Laspinema palackyanum D2c: one gene and its partner. The protein of the gene in region 2 binds, or shares a complex with, the protein of the main gene of each other region. Links are inferred from orthologs where the notes say so. Each region holds a gene or a part of one and is shown on either strand. Other genes may lie near its edges. The genes, in order: tig and rpsG.

Evidence for each region.
Region 1: the proteins of rpsG (region 2) and tig are in contact, whole or in part, in a crystal structure (PDB 3GTY), measured with the Thermotoga maritima proteins. The link is inferred for Laspinema palackyanum D2c from one-to-one orthologs. Residues at the interface, in WP_004081843.1 of Thermotoga maritima: Lys34, Lys52, Lys55, Glu59, Arg62, Gln63, Glu66, Asn67, Lys69, Val71, Arg95, Ala109, Lys110, Lys111, Gly112, Arg113, Pro114, Glu117, Glu121, Ile124, Ala125, Tyr127, Asn128, Asn129, Thr130, Gly131, Lys135, Asp139, Arg142, Met143; in WP_004081061.1 of Thermotoga maritima: Glu122, Val124, Val129, Leu130, Tyr133, Glu188, Gly259, Ile262, Tyr263, Glu266, Ser270, Glu273, Gln274, Glu277, Arg308, Gln311, Ile312, Ser315, Tyr316, Glu325, Arg329, Arg336, Leu363, Phe366, Trp367, Arg373, Leu377, Arg381, Leu384, Glu387.

The regions. Positions count from the first base shown.
Region 1 is NZ_JAMXFD010000032.1:33,829-43,077, forward strand. What follows is about bases 6,420-9,249. They hold tig (trigger factor), read right to left. Parts: upstream 8,637-9,249; coding sequence 7,203-8,636; downstream 6,420-7,202. Other genes in these bases: clpP (ATP-dependent Clp endopeptidase proteolytic subunit ClpP), read right to left, coding at 6,420-6,936. Also shown: NG795_RS24825 (EamA family transporter), read right to left, coding at 1-1,685; NG795_RS24830 (inorganic phosphate transporter), read right to left, coding at 2,156-3,499; NG795_RS24835 (alpha/beta fold hydrolase), read right to left, coding at 3,912-4,772; ATP-dependent protease ATP-binding subunit ClpX, read right to left, coding at 4,896-6,236; more of clpP, read right to left, coding at 6,247-6,419. UniProt on the Bacillus subtilis protein: Involved in protein export. Acts as a chaperone by maintaining the newly synthesized protein in an open conformation. Functions as a peptidyl-prolyl cis-trans isomerase.
Region 2 is NZ_JAMXFD010000019.1:7,767-17,067, reverse strand. Bases 3,918-6,799 are described here. They hold rpsG (30S ribosomal protein S7), read right to left. Parts: upstream 5,653-6,799; coding sequence 5,182-5,652; downstream 3,918-5,181. Other genes in these bases: NG795_RS19550 (HesB/IscA family protein), read right to left, coding at 6,740-6,799; rpsL (30S ribosomal protein S12), read right to left, coding at 6,196-6,570; fusA (elongation factor G), read right to left, coding at 3,918-4,631. Outside these bases: NG795_RS19580 (LON peptidase substrate-binding domain-containing protein), read right to left, coding at 1-298; rpsJ (30S ribosomal protein S10), read right to left, coding at 671-988; tuf (elongation factor Tu), read right to left, coding at 1,201-2,451; more of fusA, read right to left, coding at 2,556-3,917; more of NG795_RS19550, read right to left, coding at 6,800-7,081; NG795_RS19545 (hypothetical protein), read left to right, coding at 7,080-7,277; NG795_RS19540 (cupin domain-containing protein), read right to left, coding at 7,417-7,809; NG795_RS19535 (hypothetical protein), read right to left, coding at 8,165-8,362; NG795_RS19530 (RNA-guided endonuclease InsQ/TnpB family protein), read left to right, coding at 8,628-9,301.

The DNA of each region.
Region 1 (9,249 bases), on a different replicon or contig from region 2:
GCCATTAAACTGGTCAATCCAGGACCCGTTGCCGCTACCACCGAGGCTAAAGGTGCACCAATCATGGGAATGGCAAAGTTATTCAAGGCGTAACCAATCAGGGTGGTTGTCGCTAGAGCAATACTGCCAATCCATAACTGGGTCCAATTTTCGGGTAAGACATTCCAAGTAAAGAAGTTTCCTGGTGTCGAACCCAAGATCACGAAGGGAATCGCCAAGATTAAAATCACGGAAAAGTTAATGACACTAAACGGTGCCGGATGCAATTTCAGCTTTCTGGCACTGAGTTGGGTCAAAATTACATAACCGGCAAAGGTCAACCCCGAGGCGATCGCCGTCCCAATTCCCAGGCCCAAATTTCCATCCGGTGCGCCTCCAGTCAGCCGCCCAGATACAGTCAAAAAGCATCCTAGATAAATCGTTACGGTGGCTAAAACAAAGATAAAGGTGGGTCTTGCCCCAAACAGGATCCATGCCAAGACTGCTGTAACGGGGGGGAAAATAAAGAATAAGGTAATGGCAACCCCTGTCGGAATATTTCCCAGAGCGATATAGATAAAGAACTGGGACATAAACAGGAATAAGCCACTGCCAATGACGATCCACAGGGACCCCCGCTTTTCAGGATTGCCCAGTTGTTTGATATCCCGCCAGGTATTGGGATACAGCAGTGGGGCCAGAATAAAGCCCATGAGCGGAACCACAAATAGCATCCGCATCCCTAGAATTAGTAGGGAATTTCCCGCTCCTGGAGCGAGGACTTGTCCCTGCCACAATCCAAAGAGAGACTGAGGACTGAGAATCGCCCGGGTGATGATGTTTTGGAAGGAAATGGTAATCGAGGATAGCAAGGCTAGGATTAACCCGGTTAAAAAGACATTACTTTCAACGGGGGGACTGGGGACTGGGGTAGCTGGGGGAGCGGTCCGGACTTCTGCCATCGCCGCTTTTTCTGCCGCCATCCGATCGCTTTGAGTTCCGGTCCCTTCCGGGCGATCGCCTCGGTTGGTAGGAGTCCCCACAGGCAGTCCTTGTCTGCGGTTCGTGACAATCTCTGCGGTGGTTTGAACGTTAGTTGCTTCTTCCTGCAATTGGTCAATCAGGCGATCGACCAAGGTTTCTAAAATCACTTCCCCTTGCTGCTGCAACGAGTGCATTCGCCCGAGTTGCTGGGACAATGAGCTTTGATAGGTGCTCAGTTCCTGTTGCAGATTTTTAAAGGTGGTGTTCAGGGTCGTATCTAACGATGCCAACAACCGATAGGCATTTTCATTTAAGTTTCCCGTCTGCGGCGACGACATTCCACTATTGGGGTCTAGGGTCGTTAAGGATTGCGATGGGGCCGGTGGAGCCACCATGATTTCCTTCAACCGCTCGCTCAATTCTTGTTGGAGTTGGGACGCCATCACTTGCGCGAGTTGCTTTGTCCACTGCTGCTGGGTATGCCGTCCCGGTCCCCCCTGCATTTGCCGCGATTGGATTTGCTGCTGTTGATTTTGCAGTTTTTGAATATCAGCAGTGAGGCGCGATTGTTCCGCTTGCAGTCGGGCCATGTCCCGAGCCAACTGAACGACTATATTTTGCTGAATATCTCGAAGCTCCTGGGTCATGGAACTCAGAAGGGTTTCGATTTCTTTAGTGTTACTGTTTGTCGAGTTTTCCGGTTGATTGTCCAGTTGCCCCATTATTCTATTACCTCTAGCTTATCGATCGTAAACCAAACTAATCGCCGCTCGCTTGGCACTCCTGTGTTTTTGCTGATGGGTTGGGTTGAAATTTAATTGATTCGCTTAAGCGAATCCTGCATCCTAGCCGTTGTTTGAATCCGATGTCAAACTGAAAAATTCCCTTCAGCTTGACATTCTAATCTAAATGAGTAAGCAGACGCACAGGTTTTGGTTGATTCTATCGAAGGTGGGTTAAATTTTCCATCAAACGCTCCAATTGTGTTAAAAAACGCAACAATTAATTTGTTATAAAAAGAAAATTATTTGACCCAGCTCGGGCTATTGCTTCTTGGGGGCGATCGCCCTAGAGTCTATCCAGAGCTTGAAACTCCCACCTTCAAGGGGCGAGTCTCAGGGAGGGGGGCTGGATTTTCCCCCTACTGCTGAACTCAGGGATTCTTGACGTTTGTCCCCCGAGGGCGATCGCCTTATTCCCCAATCAACCGCACGATACTAAATAGACCAGCTCCTAAAAGAGCTGCGATCGGAACCGTAATAATCCAGGCCAAAAATACTCCTCGCAGGGTTTCCATGCGAATGGATTTAGGGTTTTGCACCAATCCAATGCCGATGACACCCCCGACTAAGGAATGGGAGGTGGAAACGGGTAAACCAAAGCGGGACGCTATTAATACCGTAGTCGCCGTGGCAAGTTCTGCACAGAATCCACCACTCGGTTTTAGGGCAATAATCTTTTCGCCTACGGTGGCTATTACTTTTTTACCCCATATTGCTAAGCCTGTCACGATGCCTGCACCCCCCAATATCAAAATCCACAGGGGAACGTTGAAATCATCTAGGGGAACGGATCCGGTGCGGCGAATATAGGCGATCGCCGCTAAGGGGGCCACGGCATTCCCCACATCGTTGGATCCGTGGGCAAAGGCCACAAAACAAGCACTCAGCACTTGAAACCGCGCCAGTTGCTTTTCAACAGGGGAGGAGTACACGGTCGAGTTGATTTCTGAGTCCGTCTTCTCTAAATCGGTCTCTTCTTCCAACTCTTGCTCCAACTCTTCTTCCAACTCTTGCTCCAACTCTTGCCAATTTTGCCCGTCCCCCTGTTCGAGGTTACGCCACTGAACCAGAGTCAGTCCAATTGCCGCCATACCCCCCACCAGCAGAGGTAAATCTTGTGGGGGAAGGACAATCCCAAACTCAGTCCCAATCCAAACATTGAGCGGATGCAGGACCTTGGGAAGCACGATAATCCCAAAGACGCCCAACAGCAGACTACTCAACCAAGGAATCCATTGGTCTAACTGTTGTAAGGGTTCTGGATGTTCTAAAATCCACCGCTTGATGAAACTATAAACTGTAGCGGCAATCAGGGCGCTAATAGCTGGGGTGAGTAGCCAACTGATGGAAATCAGCCCGATGGTGGACCAATCCACGGCATCGAATCCCACAGCAACCACACTAAATCCGGCGATCGCCCCAATAATCGCATGGGAAGAAGCAACGGGCCACCCCTGAGAGGTGGCAACCTGCAACCAAATTCCACAGGTGACCATGACACAAATCATGCCCGTCAGCAGCAGGTGTGGGGCATGAGCAAACACACTCGGTTCCAGAACGCTGGTAGCTAGGGTTTGGGACACTTCTTGACCAAACAGGACGGCCCCGGTAAATTCCAATATCCCGGCGATAATCAGTGCCTGTCGCAGGGTCACTGCTTTGGACCCGACGGAGGTCCCCATCGAGTTCGCCACGTCGTTTGCCCCTAGGTTCGCCGCTACATAAAAGGCTAAAAGGGCTAGTAATATAGTCATATCATCAGTTTGAAGTTTACCATTACGATTGTTAAAAGGGTTATAATGCCCAAATTTTAACAATTAAGTTTCATTCTAGTTCAAGATAGAATTAATCGACAATTTATTGCTTTTTTGAAATTATAAAATTGTTTTTTGTTTATAGTTTGATGTTGATAAAATTGGATATTATGAAGTTAATTTCGGTCTCATCGTACCTCGATGGGTAAAAACTTAAAAACCCGGTTTCTTCGCTCAAGGTGGCAGAAACCGGGTTTCTCAGATAACTTTTGCCTCGTCCCATAAATTGATAAAAGAAACCCGGTTTCTCTCCCTCAAGGTGGCAGAAACCGGGTTTTTCAGATAACTTTTTCCTCATCCCCTAAGTTGATAAAAGAAACCCGGTTTCTCTCCCTAGGGAAACTAGAAACCGCTAAACTTTGGCTAAGGCAGGGCCGGTTTCCAAAAACTCTCTGACCAGTTCCAAATAGGTTGGCGCATCTTCTAACATGGGAAAATGGGCCGTATTTGCCATTTGGATAAACTGGACGAACTGCTGATTTAATGAGGCAGCGTACTGTCCCATGTGAGCGGGAATAATTTTATCGTATTCTCCAGCAATCAACAGCACCGGGACCTGCAATTTGGCAAATTCAACCGGCATTACTTCGGTTGCTTTCTTGCTGACGGAGGTAAAAATCGTATTGAGGGCGGCCCCATAGTCGGCCATTAGATAATCTTCTAAAAATGCCCGTCTAGCAGCAGGGGGAATGGAACGATATAAAAATCTCGCCATGAATACTTGATCCATCAAGGGAATTTTTGCCAGCCAAGCGGGCCGATATTTGACCACTTGACCTCCCCAGGTATGGAAAGCGGTGAAGGCTTTTTCGTCATATTCAAAGACGCCGCTACAGGTGAGGATTGCTTTGATGACGCGATCGCCATAGCGGTTGAGAAACAGCGTCGCCACGGAAGCGCCCATCGAATGAGCATTCAGATAGACCCGTTGCAAGCCTAAAGCATCTAAAAATAACGCCAAATCATCGGCGTAGGTTTCTAACTCGTAGTCTAAGGCTGGGGGTTCTTGGGGTAAACGAGATCGCCCGAAGCCGCGCATATCGTACAGCAGACAATCGAAGCGATCGGCCAGGGCCAATGCGGTACTTTCCCAGTAGCGAGCCGAACCCGCCCAGCCATGAAGAAACACCAAAACCGGCTTTTCTCCACTGGGAACTGGGGTGCCGACCCACTCATAGTAGTGTTCGACCCCGCGAACTTGAATGTAGGGCATCCTGCTAAAGGTGTTGATGATTAAATGAGCAGATCTGAAGGGTCAAGGGTAAAGTCTGAATGGCCCAATCAGAAAATTCACCATTGTTCATTCTTCACCCCCGCTCTTCAATTTAGCCTAGGGTTAGGCGGATTCTGGCTTCGGTAAGGAAGAAGGATGGACAATCAGTTCCGCTGTTGAGCGCTTCTCGACCATCTCGCGGGTAATGGTGCAGCGAGTCACATCCTTACGGGAAGGCAACTCGTACATCACATCGAGCATTAATTCCTCGACAATCCCCCGCAATGCTCTGGCTCCAGTTTTACGGCGGTACGCTTCCTGGGCGATCGCCCGAATGGCATCGGGTTTGAACTCCAGATTCACGTTATCCATCCGCAGTAATTTCTGATACTGCTTCACCAGGGCGTTCTTGGGTTCAGTCAAGATTTCCGTGAGGGCATCTTCATCGAGGGGGTCCACCACAGCCAGCACCGGAATCCGACCGATGAATTCAGGAATCATCCCAAATTTCACCAAATCATCCGGCTGTAAATTCTTGAGAATATCTGCTGTGCGTTTTTCCTTCGACTGAGCATCTCCGGGTTGAATAAAGCCCATTGACTTTTTACCCGTGCGCTGTTCCACCACCTTTTCCAGACCGACAAAGGCTCCACCACAGATAAACAGAATATTACTCGTGTCAATCTGGATGCAATCTTGATAGGGGTGTTTGCGTCCTCCTTGCGGGGGGACATTGGCGACGGTTCCTTCTAGCATCTTCAGCAGAGCTTGTTGGACCCCTTCACCGGAGACATCTCGGGTAATCGATGGGTTTTCACTCTTGCGGGCGATTTTGTCGATTTCATCGATATAGATGATGCCGCGTTGGGCTTCTTCTACGTCGAGATCTGCGACTTGGAGCAATCGCAACAAGATATTTTCCACATCTTCGCCGACATACCCCGCTTCGGTTAAGGTGGTCGCATCTGCAACGGCAAAGGGAACCTCTAGAACATCCGCTAAAGTCTGAGCCAAGAGGGTTTTTCCACAACCCGTCGGCCCAATCAACAAAATGTTAGATTTTTGGAGTTCAACTGGATCCTCAGCCCCAATTTTCCCGCTGGCCTTGGCTTGGGTGTAGCTCAGGCGCTTGTAATGGTTATAAACCGCGACGGAAAGCACTTTTTTGGCTTCATCTTGACCAATGACGTGCTCATCGAGATGTTTTTTGATCTCGCGCGGTTTAGGCATTTGATTCAGCGAGATATTCGCGGCTTTAGTGCGCCGCTTTTGGGGTTGTTCCGTCCGGGGTACGGGTTGAGGTGCTGCGGCATTGGAGTCAAATAGCTCCTCATCTAAAATTTCATTGCACAGGTCTACGCATTCATCGCAAATATAGACTCCCGGACCTGCGATTAATTTGCGTACTTGCTCCTGAGATTTGCCACAAAAGGAACATTTTAGATGGGAGTCGTACTTAGACATAGACGGCCTCTTACTTTTGTGCGGTAACAGCCTCTCCCGATTTCGGAAGACCCTGCTTGGTAATAACCTGGTCAATTAGACCATAAGCTCTGGACTCTTCTGCCGACATAAAGAAATCGCGATCGGTGTCGGCTTCAATTCGCTCTAGGGGTTGGCCGGTATGAAAAGCCAGCATTTCATTTAACTGACGTTTATGATAAAGAATTTCCTTGGCTTGGATCTCAATATCAACCGCTTGTCCCTGAGCACCTCCGAGAGGTTGGTGAATCATAATCCGGGAAGAAGGCAGTGACATCCGTTTGCCTTTTGCGCCTGCGGTGAGCAAAAATGCTCCCATGCTGGCAGCCAAACCATAACAGATGGTCGCCACATCGGGGCGAATCTGTTGCATGGTATCGTAAATCGCCATACCGGCGGTGACTGAGCCACCGGGGGAGTTGATATAGAGCTGAATATCCTTTTCAGGGTCTTCTGCATCTAAAAAGAGCATCTGGGCCACGATTAGGTCGGCAACGTTGTCATCAACGGGTGTCCCCAGAAACACAATTCTTTCCCGGAGTAGGCGCGAATAAAGGTCAAACCCGCGTTCCCCCATCCCGGATTGTTCTACCACCATTGGGATAACGTTCTGGCTGGTGGAGGCAATCTCTAGGCTTTTGGAGCCGGAGATTGGATAATAATGAGTTTGAGATATAAGCATCCGATCTGAGTTCATGCCAGGGTCAGCTTTTCGAGGGAGTAGATATCAAGCAAAATTTTTTTTGGTTTTTACGCCATTATAGTCTTTGCTCTGTCTATATTATGCCGCAGCTCACCGAGGACGGGCAGAAATTTCCAGAAAAATGCACAAATTGGATTTTTCTTTAGAATCACATTGGAATTGATCTGGAGATTTCTGGGTTCCCGGTACTGGAAAGAGGGCGATCGCCCTTGGGGTCTCGTCCCCGACCCTTTCTTCAGATGCGTTTATTCCTGCGAGTCGGTTGCCTCGACTTCGACTACTTCACTGGCACTTTCTTCCCCCTCTGGGAGTTCGGCTTCTGCGGCTGCTGCGGCTGCTGCGGCTGCTGCGGCTTCTGCCTCTAGGGTTCCGGCTGGTAATAGCTCAATTTGCGCGCGTTCTGCCAGCCAATCTAGGGCTTTTTCCTTGAGCATTTCCGATTCAAGGGCCGAGTTCAATCGGTCGAGATCGACATCGGGTGGCAAACGGTCCTTGAGTTCCTCAATCCGAGCCTGGATTTCCTCTGGTGTTACAGACAAAGACTCGCGAGCCGCCACTTCTTTCAAAGCAAAGGATTTCCGCAAGTTTTCGATTGCCTCGGGTTGGGACTGTTTCCGCAGTGCGGCTACAGTTTCCTTGGTGTAAAGCTTTTTCACATCAATCCCATAATTGGCAAGCTGCATCATCGATTGCTGCAAGATATTATCCAGCTCGCGATCAATTAAGGTTTCCGGGATTTCTACTTCCACAATTTTTTCGATCGCATTCCCTAAAGCCTCGTGCTTATTCGCTTTGGTTTCGCGATCGGCTTTCTCCTGATACTGCTTCTCCAACGACTCGCGCAGTTCCGCCAGGGTTTGATACTCGCTCACCGCTTGGGCGAAATCATCATCTAATTCCGGTAACTCTTTTTCTTTGAGTTCTTTTACGGTAATCGTAAAAATTGCTTCCTTACCCGCTAAATCTTCGTTGGGATAATCTTCAGGAAATGGAACATTTAGCTCTTTGGTTTCCCCAACTTTCAAACCAATAATTCCCTCAACGAAGCCCTTGATAAATCGGCCTTCACTGAGTTCAATTTGAAAGTTTTCCGCCTCTCCTCCGGGCAGCGGCTGCGGTTCTCCACCTTCTTCGTTGATGATTTTTCCCACATAATCAACAATGGCAATATCCTCAGCCTGGGCGGCTCTTTCCTCTACGGGAATCAAGGTCGCTTGTTCTTTTCGACGTTCCTCTAAAAACTGATCCACTTCTGCGGGATCATATTTGATTTCTTCGGCTCTAATGGCCAGTCCGGTGTAATCATTCAGGGTGACTTCCGGGGGGACATCCACGGAAACCGAAAACACTAGCGTTTCTCCCGGTTGGTACTGGGACACTAATTCCTCAAAGGAGGAGATTAGCTGAAAATTCCCCAAGGCTGGAATCTCTTCATCCTTGACGACTTTTTCTAGGCAATTTTGAATTAAATCCTCGACTGCTGCGGCTTTTATCCTGGAAGTTCCCATGCGCTGTACCAAAACTGAGCGCGGTACTTTTCCTTTCCGAAACCCAGGAATGCTAGCCTGTCGGCTAAATTGCTGAATCACCTGTTCATAGGCTTTCTGAGACATATCGGGGGTCACTTCAATTTCCAGACCAAGTTTGCTGGCGGGAAGCTTTTCCTGGGTAACTTTCATCGGCGTTCTCTTCGACAAATTCTGTTAATTCTCGGTTGGTCTTTTGGGCGGTTTACCGTCCTGATTCCGTTGAGCAGAAGGGAATTCCTCCTGGTCTGATGACTGGACCTCGGCCCCAGGCAGGCCCACTGACTGGGGCTAGGTCTTAGGACCATCTGGCTCAGGATCGGGCAACTCGGTCAAGCCCAAGGCTATCTTTGCTGCAACTATAGATCCTAGCTGATCCAGGGCGTCAAGGGCGATCGCCTTTCCATAAAAAACCACGGCTCTGCGGGTGATTATCCCTTGAACAATGGGCTATGCAGCTATTTTTTAGGGAGAATCTAAAATTTTACCAAAAAAAGTGCTGGAGTAATTTTTTTGGGGCGATCGCGCCCTGAAAATGTTACTCTGGCCTCAGACTGAGGAACCGGAAGTTAGAAGTCCCTGACACCCCCTGAATCTGGCCTGGGGCCGATCGCCTTTTCCGGGGATCGTCCCGTCCAGGTTATAAACCGGGTTTGGGGTCCTCATCTATCCAATACTGTACCGGCCTTCTAGGAATCTCAAAAATTTTCAGCCAATCAGGGGTATAATAAAATAACCGTTATTTCACTCAAGGCTATTTTTTATT
Region 2 (9,301 bases):
GGACATATTCTAGGACTCGAAATCTCTGCTGGCCGAGGGTGAGCATTTTCATCCGGTCATCGGGGAGCCGGACATATTGCAGAATTTCCGCACAGCAACCGATGGAGCTGGGTTGACCTTTGACGGGATCCCACATGAGTACCCCAAATCTGCGATCGCTCTCCAGAATTGTGTTCATCATAATTCGGTAGCGAAACTCGAAAATATGCAGGGGTAGGGGTCTGCCTGGAAAGAGCACGACTTCGGGTAAGGGAAACAGGGGGAGTTCTCGAACGGCGATCGAGGAGGAGGATTGCATTATGCCTCAGTCTCAAAAGTAACTTCGCTTTTATCTTAACTGATAGGTTTGAAGTGAAGATTACGCCACCAGGAGCGCAGCTGTCCTGGCTGACGGATGAGTGAGGATTTTTTGATAATTTTTGGATTTAAAAGGTTGACTTTTTTTATAAACTATGTTATAGGATGTGAAAATTTAAGGTTTTTTTTAAGGGGAATTATAGTTTTTAATGAATTGAGGGGCGATCGCTTTTAGGTTCAGTCTCCGGTTGAATTTTTAAAAAAGGAGAATTCTGAGTTCTCCTTTTTTAAAGGATAAATAAAACAATCCGTTGCATTGCCAGAAGCGAGGCGCTGGATTTATGCAGACGGAGCGATCGGCTGAGGAAGACCTTTAGAGTTTGACTTCAATATCCACACCGGCAGGCAAATCGAGTTTCATCAGCGCATCAATCGTTTTAGAAGATGGTTGATAGATATCGATAATCCGGCGGTGGGTACGGGTTTCAAAATGCTCCCGAGAATCTTTATCCACGTGGGGAGAACGCAGTAAACAGTAAATACGTCGGTTCGTCGGTAAAGGAATGGGGCCGACGGCTGTGGCGTTGGTCCGATTCGCTGTATCTACGATTTTTTCGCAGGAAGTATCGAGCAATCTGCGATCGAAAGCTTTTAGACGAATCCGAATTTTTTGCTGTTGTAAGGTAGCCATTGATTTTTAGTTGTCTAGGTTCGGTTAATAAATGGGTTATTGGTCATTTGTCATTTGTCGTTTGTTGTTTGACCAATGACTAAGGACCAATGACCGATGATAAGTGACAGACACAAGCAGAGCAGAAAAGCTCCTCAAGTTGGGATAGCTTTTCTGCTCTACCGTCAATCAGCACGCTTCTGCCTTAAAAGGTCGGAGCGTCCTCAGCCGGTTTACTTCTTGGCTGCTGCTGGTTGGTCGAGGATTTTAGAGACCACACCCGCGCCGACGGTCCGTCCGCCTTCACGGATGGCGAAGCGCATCCCTTGTTCAATGGCGATCGGGTTAATCAACTCAACCGTCATCTTGATCCGGTCTCCAGGCATCACCATTTCCACTTCATCCCCTTCATCGGAGGTGAACGCTTTAATGGTTCCGGTAACGTCGGTCGTCCGAACATAGAACTGAGGACGATAGCCGGAGAAGAACGGCGTATGACGGCCCCCTTCTTCCTTCTTGAGAATATACACTTCAGATTCAAACTGAGTGTGAGGAGTAATCGAACCGGGTTTAGCAATCACCATCCCACGCTCGATATCTGCCTTTTGGATACCCCGGAGCAGCACCCCGACGTTATCTCCAGCCAGACCTTCTTCGAGGATTTTTTGGAACATTTCCACCCCAGTCACCGTGGTGCTGCGAGTGTTTTTGATTCCAACCAATTCCACGGTTTCGCCGACTTTGACCTTGCCCCGTTCGATCCGACCCGTGGCAACAGTTCCCCGACCCGTAATCGAGAAGACGTCTTCTACAGCCATCAAGAAGGGCTTATCGATCGCCCGTTCCGGAGTCGGAATGTAAGCATCCACTTCGTCCATTAAGGCGTAGATTTTATCAACCCACTCATTGTCCCCTTTCTTGATACCGGGGGTTTTGGTCAAGGCTTCGAGCGCCAACAGACCGGAACCCGAGACAATCGGAATATCATCACCGGGGAAATCGTAGGAACTCAGGAGTTCGCGAACTTCTAATTCCACGAGTTCGAGGAGTTCTTCATCATCAACTTGGTCTTGTTTGTTCAAGAAGACGACGATATTCGGAACCCCCACCTGTTTTGCCAACAGAATGTGTTCCCGGGTCTGAGGCATAGGGCCATCAGCAGCGGACACCACCAGGATAGCGCCATCCATCTGGGCAGCTCCGGTGATCATGTTTTTCACATAGTCAGCGTGACCCGGGCAGTCAACGTGGGCATAGTGACGATCAGTGGTTTCGTATTCCACGTGAGCGGTGTTAATCGTGATCCCCCGTTGTTTTTCTTCGGGAGCAGCATCGATTTCATCGTACTTTCTCGCTTTGGCTTGACCCAGAGCAGCAAGAGTCAGAGTGATTGCTGCGGTCAGGGTCGTTTTACCGTGGTCAACGTGACCGATCGTACCGATGTTAACGTGGGGTTTATTCCGTTCAAACTTTGCGCGTGCCATGTCTTCTCTAATTCCTTTCTCAATCGTTCATTGTTCATTGTTCATTGTTCATTGTTCATTGGGAAAAAGCAATGAACAATGAACCGTGAACAAATGAACTACTATTATGCGTTCCCTTTACTCTTGGCGATGATGGGTTCAGCCACGTTGCGAGGCACCTCTTCATAGCGGCTAAACTCCATCGTAAAGATACCTCGGCCTTGGGTTTTAGACCGGATATCCGTGGCATAGCCAAACATTTCTGCTAATGGAACTTTAGCAGTCACCTTGGCAATTCCTTGCTCGGAGCCCATTCCTTCGATTTGGCCCCGGCGGGAATTGAGGTCGCCCATGACGTCCCCGAGATAGTTCTCGGGAACTTCTACCTCAACCTTCATCATAGGCTCTAACAGAACGGGTGACGCTTTCATCACCCCTTCTTTAATTGCCATAGAGCCAGCAATTTTAAAGGCCATTTCCGAGGAGTCAACATCGTGGTAGGAACCATCTACCAACGTGGCCTTGATGTCAATCATGGGGTAGCCCGCTAAAATCCCAGATTCGCAGGCTTCTTTCATCCCTTGTTCTGCGGGGGAAATGTACTCTTTCGGTACGGTTCCGCCCACAATTTTCGAGACAAACTCAAATCCCGTACCTGGATCACCCGGTTCGATTTGGATGACGACGTGACCGTACTGACCTTTACCACCGCTTTGGCGAATAAATTTGCCTTCAGCTTTGACGGCTTTCCGAATCGTTTCTCGGTAGGCCACTTGGGGTGCACCCACGTTCGCTTCTACCTTAAACTCACGCAACATCCGATCCACCAGAATTTCGAGGTGAAGTTCACCCATCCCGGCAATCACGGTTTGATTGGTTTCGGAATCGATGCTCACCCGGAATGTGGGGTCTTCTTGGGACAAGGATTGCAGTGCTTTCGACAGCTTCTCCATGTCTTGCTTGGTCTTGGGTTCCACCGCCACGGAGATCACGGGTTCAGGAATGAACAGGGATTCCAGAATCACCGGACTATCCGGGGTACAGATGGTATCGCCGGTGAAGGTATCTTTCAAACCGACAGCGGCACCTAGGTCCCCAGCTCGCAGTTCATCGACTTCAATCCGCTCGTCGGCTTTCATGACAATCAAGCGGGAAATCCGTTCTTTCTTATCCTTGGTGGAGTTGAGAACGTAACTGCCTTTTTCCAGAACGCCGGAATAGACCCGAATAAAGGTCAGACGTCCATAAGGATCGGCCATGATTTTGAAGGCTAATGCCGAGAGGGGAGCCTTGTCATCGGCACTGCGAGTGATTTCTTCCCCATTGGGCAAGGTTCCCTGAATCGGAGGCACGTCAATGGGAGCGGGTAGATAATCTACCACGGCATCCAATAAGAGCTGTACCCCTTTGTTCTTAAAGGCCGAACCGCACATGGTGGGGACGATCTTACCGCTAATGGTTCCTTGGCGTAATGCTTTGACAATTTCTTCCTGGGTGAATTCTTCACCTTCGAGGTATTTTTCGGTCAAAACATCACTCATATCTGCCACGGCTTCAACGAGCTTGGTGCGATATTTTTGAGCCAGTTCCATCATGTCATCGGGAATATCGGTCTCTTGGATATCGGTACCCGTATCATTGGTGTAGATCCGAGCCTTCATCCCTACCAAGTCGATGATGCCAGAGAATTGGTCTTCGCTGCCGATCGGGAGTTGGATCGCCACGGCGTTAGTCCGCATCCGATCGCAAATCTGATCATAGACCTTATAGAAGTTCGCCCCAGTGCGGTCCATCTTGTTGATAAACGCGATGCGCGGCACTTTATAGCGATCGGCTTGACGCCACACGGTTTCGGATTGCGGTTGAACACCACCCACGGAACAGAAGACGGCAATCACGCCGTCGAGTACACGCATGGAGCGCTCCACTTCAATGGTGAAGTCAACGTGACCGGGGGTGTCAATAATGTTGATCTGGTTGTCTTTCCAACTGGTGGTGATGGCAGCAGCCGTGATGGTAATGCCCCGCTCTCGCTCTTGCTCCATCCAGTCTGTCACGGTGTTGCCATCATGCACCTCACCGATTTTGTGAACCACACCGGAATAAAACAGAATCCGCTCCGTCGTTGTGGTCTTGCCCGCATCGATGTGGGCGGCGATTCCTATGTTTCGCACTTTCTCAAGCGGGACAGTACGTGCCACAGCTACCTCCTTGTTTGTGTTGCCGCAATTATCTTTGAATGATGCGTTAAACGCACTTTGGTGTTGGTGCTTTTCCAAGCCTCCGGCACAATCCTCGATTTTACTTCGGAGACGCTCGGCGGTTTTCCTCTTTAGACGCTTGGCAATTCTATTTCCTAGACCCTTGCCGATCGCGCTTGGAATGTCGCGATCCAATTTAAGTCAGTCTAGGGTTGAATGGGGTTTTTTGACCCGCCGTTTGCTTAAACGGGCTCACGTCCTTAAACCGATTTACCTTCCCGAGAAGACAACACCTAAAAATTCTCCTCGGGTTGCGAAGTCACTCGCTGTTATTTTTTTAAGGAGTTTGACTTCTGCTTTTTGCCACTTTTCCTAGAACTCTAGCAAAGGGGTCAATTCTACATGACAGAAGGAATCCACGGTCTTTGAAGTCAACCCGAATGAGCCATACTCCTGTGGATTTTCCCCGGTCCTGTTACATTTTAATATTTTTTGCAAAATTTGTTTACATAGAACACCTTTTTTTTCCGCAATGGGTCTGATTCCGATTTTAGTAACGATAGTGGGCGAACGCTTTATTGGCTTCTGCCATCCGATGGGTTTCTTCCCGTTTGCGGATTGCATTGCCGGTTTCGTTGGCGGCATCCATTAATTCGTTCGCTAATTTCATAGCCATCGTGCGACCCGCGCGGGTTCTGGAAAAGTGAATGATCCAGCGCAACGCTAAAGCTGTACCGCGATCGGACCGAACTTCCATCGGGACTTGATAGGTGGCCCCGCCAACCCGACGGCCTTTGACTTCCACTAGGGGAGTCACATTTTTAACCGCTTTTTCAAAGACTTCCAGGGCATCTGCGCCGGTTCTTTCTTCGATGGTTTTCATGGCGTTGTAAACAATGTTGAAGGCGACTGACTTTTTGCCACTCTTCATTACACGCCGCACCATCATACCAACCAAGCGGCTGTTATAAACTGGATCGGGAGTAACAGAACGTTTTTGACTACCAGTGCGACGAGACATACTAACTTTTCACCCAAACTAACAACTTTAACTAACTGTGATTCATGGCTGAGGCGATTCAGCTTGAATCTTCCCACTGTTGTGGGAAGGAAGGCGGTTTTCTTTCTTTGGAGTGTTCGGAGGTCCGCTTACTCCCTGTGAAGTGAAGGTCCGCGATGGGTTTGACAGGCTTGATGGGTTTTCACAGCCGATGCTTCATAGGTCAGGCGATCGCATCTTGTAGCCGTCCAAGGCCACTGCTCCATCAAGTTTTCCTACCGAGTCCGATGAGAACTGCCTGAATCTTGACCGGGATCGCTCATCCTGACACAATCGATTGAATGGATGGGGGTTTTCCGGCCATCGGTTGGCCAGATGAGCGCCATCAGATTGTACATCTTTTTTGTCGATCTGCTTCAGGTGCGGACTCTCTCAATCCCGGGGTAAGCTTGTTAATCCTTCGGTTGAATACCTTAGATACCCCATCTGAGCGATCGCCCTTCAACTTTCCAGGAAACCCTTGAATCTTCCGATTGAGGCTTCGCGCCTCTTTTAATATCTAGGTTAGGCCTTAGGACGCTTGGCCCCATATTTAGAACGCCCTTGACGACGGTCTTTGACTCCCGCAGTATCTAAGGTCCCACGGATGATGTGGTAACGAACTCCGGGTAAATCCTTGACCCTGCCGCCTCGGATCATCACGACGGAGTGTTCTTGCAGGTTATGACCAATGCCTGGAATGTAGGCGGTGACTTCAAATCCAGAGGTCAGGCGAACCCGTGCTACTTTTCTAAGGGCTGAGTTCGGTTTTTTCGGTGTGGTGGTGTAAACTCTCGTACAAACGCCCCGACGCTGCGGACAACTCTTGAGTGCAGGCGATTTGGTTTTCTTTTCGATCTTCTGCCGTTCGGTACGAATAAGTTGTTGTATTGTGGGCATGAGTTATGGGGTATTCAGGTTTTCAAGGATCAAGTTGACAACAATCTACAATTATATCTTAACCTAGCGTCCCGTGTCAAATTTTAGGGCAGAAAAACAATCCAAAATGGCAGGGGATAAAAATCCCGGGGGCCAGATTAAAGATTGAAGGGCTGACCTAAGCGGGTCCCTAGGGGGTGGAGGACTCAACAATCGAGAAGGAGTTACCACAGCCACAAGTCTTGGCAGCCTTGGGGTTATGGAAGCGGAACCCCCCTCCCATCAAATCCTGCGAGTAATCTACAGTCAGGCCGTTGAGATAGTCGAGGAAGCGGCTATCGACCGTCACTTGAACGCCATCGCACTCACAGATGAGATCATCGGGGTTGCACTGTTCGTCAAACGCCATCGTATAGTACCACCCAGCACAACCCCCCGTTTCCACCCCGAGACGAAACCAGACATTTGGGTTGGACTGTTTGGACTGGATGCGTTTAATTTCGGTGACGGCTGCTTTACTCAGCTGAATCATGAATGGGTGGACATTGGCTGTCGTGATCGGCGATCGCAATTTTACCGCGATCGCGACTCAAATGCTACGGAGATGGCCCGGGAATTTCCCCGAAAAATCTCGGTTTATCTGGTTAAAGGGCGATCGCATCTTGTACATAACCGATTCTAACCCCATTCCCGCCCCATCACAGCAACAGGACTTACGCAAATGTTGAAAATCCGCCCTAAATAAATGTAGAGGCGATTCCCTTGCTCGCCTCTACATTTATTTTTAGGTTTTAAAAATTGCGTAAGTCCTGACAGAAAGGAATCGCTAACCATCCTAGAAGGAATCGCTAACCATCCTAGTCAGGATTATTTAGCCCGGGCGTAGTCATCTTGGAAGCGCACGATATCATCTTCACCCAAATATTCCCCATTTTGAACCTCAATCAAAACCAAAGGAATCACCCCAGGATTTTCCAGACGATGATTCGTGCATTGCGGCACATAAGTAGACTGGTTGCTGGTGAGCATCAGTTCTTGGTCACCGCAAACCACCCGGGCTGTTCCGCAAACCACGATCCAATGTTCGCTGCGATGGTGGTGCATTTGCAAGCTGAGGCGGTGACCCGGTTTCACTTCAATCCGCTTGATTTTATATCCCTTGGCATCTTCTAAAACCGTGAACGAGCCCCAAGGGCGGAGTTCCGTTGCGGCCACCATCGCCGAGGATGAAGAGGCAGCAGTTGCCGGAGGAAAAAGCATTTCTTGAGCGTTAGCCATTGTTCGAGTCTCCATAATCGTTGATTGAGAGTAGGGAAGCGATCCAGTCCATCTAGACGATCGCCCTGACGGTGAGTTTGGGGGAGTCGGCACGATCAGACCTTTTCTGACCTGAGTTGAGCTAAGGAGTAGCTCGGATCTGCTTCTTAAAGATATATTTCCCAGAAAGCGCAAAATTAAAATAAAGCATTAAATCTTGTTACAGAACCCAGGGCCTTCCCGAACCCTGTTTACCCCACCATAACAAGCTAAAAACGCCTTGTCAGTCGTCCTGGAGATAGATTGGGGCAATCTATATCAAATCTTTATGTCTAACCCTCGGGACTTTATCCTGGCTTTAATTTTCACCCCGAGACTTAACGCTTAATCGATACCGGCGATCGCGCCCGTCCAACCCAGGACTTACGCAATTTTTAACACTAGACGCTAAATGTAGAGGCGATTCGCGAATCGCCTCTACATTTAGCGTCTGTTGTCCCCCAATGCGTAAGTCCAGCAACCCTAAAGGTGGGGGCGACTCCGTTGGATGCCCCAACCTTTATAGCGGTAATGCGTAAGTCTTGAGCATCTTCAGACCAGGGATTGTCAGATGAAAGTTATTTCTATATGATTTTTAACTACTGGGGAGTTTGAGGGGCGCTAAGTCCCGCGATGTACCGGAACGGTCAGCGTCGGGATACATGGACCCCTCAAGTCAGTTGAAGGGTACTGCTAAGCCCCAAGCAAGCTACGATGCCCTGAAAATTGACAATCAGTGCGATTGTCGTGTTATTATATTATCCCAAATTGTTTTTACGGTAATGCTCAGAGCGACCAAGTACAGAATTTATCCAACCACCGAGCAAAGGCAACACCTTGCTCAGAGTTTTGGTTGCTGTAGATTTGCATGGAACTACGCTCTCAATCTGACCAACGAAACCTACAAAGCTACGGGGAAGGGCCTGGGTCGCTTTGCCATTCAGAAAGAGATAACTAATCTCAAGAAAGAATATGAATGGATGAGAGAACCCTATTCCCAGTGCTTACAGGTTGTGGCCCTAAATTTGTCCAGGGCTTTTATCAACTTTTTTGAAGGGAGGGCGGCTCTACCTCAATTCAAGTCAAAGCACCGTAACCAATCCATTAGTTATCCTCAGAATGTCTCTATCGTAGAAGATGGCATCAAATTTCCCAAGATGGGGATTGTTCATGCCAGACTACACAGACCTATTCAGGGGGCAATCAGAACAGTCACAGTCTCGATGAATGCTAATGGTCAATACTTTGCCTCTGTTCTAGTCGATGATGGGAAAGATATCCCCAAAAAAACTGCTGAAGGTAAAGCAGTAGGTATTGATTTAGGCTTGACTCATTTTGCTATCACCTCGGATGGGTCTAAATTTGACAACCCCCGTTGGTTAGCTAAACACGATAAAAATCTAAGAGCAAAACAAAAGCGTTTATCCAGAAGACCCCAAGGCTCTAACAACCGTAA